2 linked regions of the Haloferula helveola genome follow. Each later gene encodes a partner of the first gene's protein in a complex. Links are inferred from orthologs where the notes say so. Each region holds a gene or a part of one and is shown in the gene's direction. Other genes may lie near its edges.

Region 1 (2,792 bases):
AAGTTTTCACAAGCTCCCCAAGATTGCCAAATGCCGCTTCCGGCCCTATCACCCCCGCCCGCCCATGAACCGCATCGATGCCACTTTCGCCCGCCTGCGCTCCGAGGGGAAAAAGGCCTTTGTCGCCTACGTCGCCGCCGGCGACCCGTCCTTCGACGCCTCGCTGGAGGTCGTCCGCGCACTCGCCGACGCCGGCGCCGACGTGATCGAGCTCGGCGTGCCGTTTTCCGACCCGCTGGCCGATGGCATCGTCAACCAACTCGCCGCCGACCGCGCCCTGAAGTCCGGCATGAGCACGCCACGCGTCCTCGACCTGATCCGCGAGTTCCGGAAGACCCACGACACGCCCATCGTGCTCTTCACTTACCTCAACCCGGTCTTCACCTACGGCTACGAGAAGTTCCACACCGATGCCGCCGCGGCCGGGGCCGACGGCATCCTGCTGCTCGACCTGCCGCCCGACGAGGCCGCGCAGAACACCGAACTCGCCCGCGGTGAGGGTCTCCGGCACATCCGCCTGATCGCTCCGACCACCCCGGACGAACGGGTCACGCTTCTCGCCGACGGCTCGGAGGGATTCATCTACGCGCTCTCCCGCACCGGCGTCACCGGCGCCCATGGAGCACCGTCCGATCAGATCGCCGACCAGGTCGCCCGGATCACCGCCCACACCGAAACGCCGGTCTGCGTCGGCTTCGGAATCACGACTCCCGAGCAGGCCGCCATGGTTGCGAAAGCCGGCGACGGGGTGATCGTCGGCTCGGCCATCGTCAAACAGATTGAACTTCACCCCGACCGCGCCGCCGAGGCGGTCCGTGAATTCGTCGCACCCTTGATCGATGCCACTCACGGTGCGTAATCCTTCGCCCTGCAACTCCCAGCTCCCATGCTACTGCACTTCTACAAGATGAACGGTGCCGGCAACGACTTCGTCGTGGTCGACAACCGCGACCTTTCGCTGAACCTCACCGGCGATCAGATCGAGCTTCTATGCGACCGCCACCGCGGCGTCGGAGCCGACGGACTGCTGGCGGTCGAGCCCGCCGAAAACGGTGCCGACTTCAAGTTCCGTTACTACAATGCCGACGGCGGCGAAGCCGAGATGTGCGGCAATGGTGCCCGCTGCTTCGGCCGCTTCACCGCCGCCCTAATGGAAGAAGCACCCGATCAGGTTACGTTCGAAACGATCGCCGGCACGCTGGCCGCGGAGATCGTCGATGAAAACATCCGCATCGCGATGTCGGACCCGGTCGACCTGCAAATGGACAGCGGCGCTTCGGTCGACGGCCTCGACGCCACCCTTCACAGCGTCAACACCGGCGTGCCCCACGTCGTGGCCTACGTCGACGACCTCGAGAACACCGACGTGGTCCGCCACGGCCGCGCCATCCGGAATCACGAACGATTCGCCCCGAAAGGCACCAACGCCAACTTCGCCACCGTCCTCAGCCCCGGGCACATCGCGATCCGCACCTACGAGCGCGGGGTCGAAGACGAAACACTGGCCTGCGGAACCGGCATGGTCGCCTGTGCCCTGATGCATCACCTGCTCACCGGAGCCCCGGCCCCGGTCAAGGTCGACGTGAAGGGTGGCGAAACGCTTGAGATCGGATTCGAGAAGACCGGGGAGCAGCAGTTCACCAAGGTCACCCTCACCGGCACCGCCGACTTCGTCTTCGAAGGCGATATCGAGATCTGAAACCCGGCCCGCACCTCCCGAACCCCTCTTTTTCAACTGACTTCGACGTTCGATGTTGGACGTTCGAGGTTCAACGTCCACCCTCCGCCCATGAGCTTCCGAGGCACCTACACCGCCCTCATCACTCCCTTCTGCGACGGCCAGATTGACCGCCCCGCGTTCCAGGCCCTGATCGACCGCCAGGTCGCTGCCGGGATCGACGGCATCGTGCCCGTCGGCACCACCGGTGAGTCACCTACCCTGAACACACCCGAGCACATTGAGGTCATCCAACTGGCGGTCGATTACGCCAATGGCCGGTGCGAAGTTGTAGCCGGTACCGGCGCCAACGCCACCGCCGAGGCCGTCGAACTCACGATTGCCGCGGAAAAGGCCGGGGCAACGGGCACGCTGCAGGTCTGCCCCTACTACAACAAGCCGTCGGCCGAGGGGCTCTACCAGCACTACAAGGCGGTCGCCGACGCCACCGCACTGCCGGTGATGCTCTACAGCGTGCCCGGCCGCTCCGCGATCCCGATCCCGGTGGAAGTCGCCGCACGGCTCGCGGTCGACTGCCCGACCATCGTCGCCATCAAGGAAGCCGGCGGTTGCGTGGACCGGGTGAACCAACTCGTCCAGGCCCTGCCCGACGGCTTCGCCATTCTGTCGGGAGATGATCCGCTCACGCTCCCGTTCATGTCGTGCGGCGCGGTCGGACTCGTATCCGTCGCCTCCAACCTGATTCCCGACGTCATGGTCCGACTGGTCCGTGCCTGCCTCAACGGGTCCTACGACGAGGCGCTCGCGATGCAGAAGCAATGGTATCCGCTATTCCGCGGACTGATGTCGCTCGACACCAATCCGGTACCGATCAAGGAAGCCGTCGCGATGCAGGGCCACTGCTCCAACGAATTCCGCCTGCCGCTCGTCGGACTCGAATCCACGAAGTCGTCCGCGCTCCGCGAACTGCTCGAGAGCTTCGACCTTCTCTAACGCCATGAACCAGATCCTCGTCACCGGAAAGTCCGGCCGCATGGGCCAGGCCGTGATCGCCGCCGTCAACGCGAACCCGGATACCGAGCTCGCCTCGACCCACGACGCCGGCGAGGACCTC
Region 2 (2,696 bases), 3.7 Mb from region 1 along the record:
GTGCTGAAATACACCGAGAGGGTGATGAGCGAGGATGTCGCCGACCGAATCGCGGGAACCGGTGGCGTGATCGAGCAGGGAACCGACCTGATCGATCGCGGCAGGGGACTCCTCGACGGAGAAGGGGATGTTCTCGATGAGGCCGAGGACGTCATCCGGCGAGGCACCGATGTCGTCGGGGAAGTAGGCGGCCTGCTGGATGTGATCCGTGGGAAGGACAAGGAAAAGCCCGCGCCACGCACTCCGCCGGAGTCGCCGCGCGAGCCGGAGTAAGGCGGGCTTATTTGATCGTCAGTCTGCGGCCCTTGCCGGTCTCCCAAGCCTTTTTGACGCTGCCGTAGAGCGCATCGAGGTCGCGTAGGTCGAGGATCCGGTATTCGATGGTCCCAGCGTGGGTGGTATCGGGGTACTTCTTCTGCGCCATGTTGTGGACTTCGGTCCCCGCGCGCTGGCCGACACGCTCGATCAGATCCCGGCCGCGATCGACCACCGCACCGAGTCCGTCGCTGCCCATGGCATCGGTGACCGGCTGGATGTGGTAGAAACGGGCGAGAGCGCGACCGGTGGTGTCGATGGTCACCTCGTTGACGATCAGTGAGCCATCGAGAACATACTGGTGCATGCTGATATTGCAGATCCGATCGAGCGCCACCATGTAGTGGCCGCCCGAGAGACTCGCCTGCCAGAAGCGGCGTCGGTCTTCCTCGTCCTTGATGTTCTCGTTCTCTTCTTCCTCTTCGTCAGTGTTGTTGTTGTTCGGCTGACTCGGCGGGTTGCTGTTGAAGGCGCTGTTCTGTGCGAGAGCGACGGTTCCGGTGGTCAGGAACAGGGCGAGGAGGAGATTGAGGATTCTCATGATGGGGCAATGGACACCACGAACCGGCAGAATGCCAGTCCGCGCTGAGGATGTTTTGGAAAACTTAAGTATTGAGGTAAACCCCGGATGGGCGGATAAGTTTCGGGCGTGGTCCGCTTCCGACCCAACGTCGCCGCCCTGATGACCCGCGATGAGGGGCAACTCCTCATTTGCGAGCGGTGGACCGTGCCCGGTGCCTGGCAGTTTCCCCAAGGTGGTGTCGATCCGGGCGAAACCTCACTCGAGGCGCTGCACCGCGAGGTGAAGGAAGAGATCGGTCTGTCGCCGTCGCACTACGAGGTCATCCGCTCCAGAGAGGGCTACCGCTACCTCTATCCCGAGGAAGTGCGTTCAAAGAAGGTCCGCAAGCACGGTTGTCAGGGGCAAGAGCAGGTCTACTACCTCTGCCGCCTCTTGGACGGTGCGCCGGAGGTCGATGTCAACCAGCGTCCGCGCGAGTTCGCGCGTCATCGCTGGATTCCGCCGGAGGAGTTCGATCTCGATTGGCTGCCGGAGTTCAAACGGGACGTCTACCGGCAGGTCATGAAGGACTTTTTCAGGATCAAACTCTGAGACCGAGACGCCGGCGTTCGTCGGTAGCGGCCTCGTGCCACGTTCCCGCTTCGAGATCTCCCAGTTCCAGCCGGTCGATGGCGGTACGGATCAAACGAAGCGTCGGGAATCCGACTGCGGCGGTCATCCGTCGAACCTGCCGGTTTTTTCCTTCGGTCAATGTGAGTGAGATCCAGGTGGTCGGGATCGAGGCCCGGTAGCGAATCGGTGGATCGCGCGGGGGAAACTCCGGTTGAGGGTCGGGACGGATGGCCTTGGCTGGGAGGACGCGATGGCCGCGGATCACGAGCGTTCCCTCCGCGAGGGTCTGGAGAGCTTTCTCGTCCGGTTCACCCTCGACTTGAGCTAGGTAGGTCTTCGGCGCCTTCGAGGCTGGGTTCATCAGGCGGTCCACCAAAGGTTTCTCATCGCTCAGCAGAAGCAGACCTTCCGAATCCATGTCGAGGCGGCCGATTGGCCAGACCGACTTTGGAAAGCCAAAGTCCGCCAAGGTCCGTTGCCCGGGTTGATCGGGCGTGAATTGGCAAAGTACGCCGTAGGGCTTGTGAAAAACGAGCAGCACGCGCCGAGCGGAAACCGAAGCGTTCGCACAGGCAATCCCGGGCTCAATCGATTTGCCTGATGTTTGTTGAAAAACCTTCGATTCGGTGGATTCCCGAATCTCGTGCTACACGACCGGGATGAAAGTGATCCGGACGAAAAAGGGGAAGTCGCGGCGGAAGCCGATGCTGATCGCGGTCGTCGCCGGCATCGGATTGGTCTCCTGCGGAGGAGACACGATGCACAACGGGCGTCTGCCATTCTCGCTGCTCGAGGGCCCGCCACGGGCCGAGGCGAAGCGGAAGGTTTCGCTACGAGGCGCGCCCGAGGGAATGGAGCGGGTGGCCGAACATCCGGGCGGCGCCGTCACGGCCGAGCGGAAGGGAAGGATTCGATACGGGGACGTTGTCGCCTTCTACATGACCCACGACGAATCGCTGTCGGCGCTATCGAAGGGAACGATCCAGAAAGTTCCCTATGAGCTGTTCCGATACGGCCACGTGGCGTTGGTGGTGCCCGATCCGGCCGGGACCGGGGAGCCGAAGCTGCTGCAGGTCGCAATGAAACAGGCGGTGAATGCCGACGAGGGACTCGGGTATCTCGATGGCAAACGCTGGCATGCTTATCGCCCGCCATCGGGGAGCGTGAATGTGAATCGTCTGGGCGAGTTCACCCGTACGGTGGTGGAGCGGGCTGACGACCCGAAGGAGGCTTATGATTACGGGGG

Evidence for each region. The genes of interacting proteins can lie anywhere in the genome.
Region 2: the proteins of dapF (region 1) and HAHE_RS01310 are in contact, whole or in part, in a solved structure (PDB 5YGU), measured with the Escherichia coli proteins. The link is inferred for Haloferula helveola from one-to-one orthologs.

The regions. Positions count from the first base shown.
Region 1 is NZ_AP024702.1:4,123,597-4,126,388, reverse strand. It holds dapF (diaminopimelate epimerase), read left to right. Parts: upstream 1-886; coding sequence 887-1,699; downstream 1,700-2,792. Other genes in the region: dapB (4-hydroxy-tetrahydrodipicolinate reductase), read left to right, coding at 2,676-2,792; dapA (4-hydroxy-tetrahydrodipicolinate synthase), read left to right, coding at 1,790-2,671; trpA (tryptophan synthase subunit alpha), read left to right, coding at 65-859. UniProt on the Escherichia coli protein: Involved in the succinylase branch of the L-lysine biosynthesis and in the biosynthesis of the pentapeptide incorporated in the peptidoglycan moiety. Catalyzes the stereoinversion of LL-2,6-diaminopimelate (L,L-DAP) to meso-diaminopimelate (meso-DAP).
Region 2 is NZ_AP024702.1:423,035-425,730, reverse strand. It holds HAHE_RS01310 (NUDIX domain-containing protein), read left to right. Parts: upstream 1-964; coding sequence 965-1,429; downstream 1,430-2,696. Other genes in the region: HAHE_RS01300 (hypothetical protein), read left to right, coding at 2,110-2,696; HAHE_RS01305 (pseudouridine synthase), read right to left, coding at 1,419-1,991; HAHE_RS01315 (hypothetical protein), read right to left, coding at 281-856; HAHE_RS01320 (hypothetical protein), read left to right, coding at 1-273. UniProt on the Escherichia coli protein: Master regulator of 5'-end-dependent mRNA decay.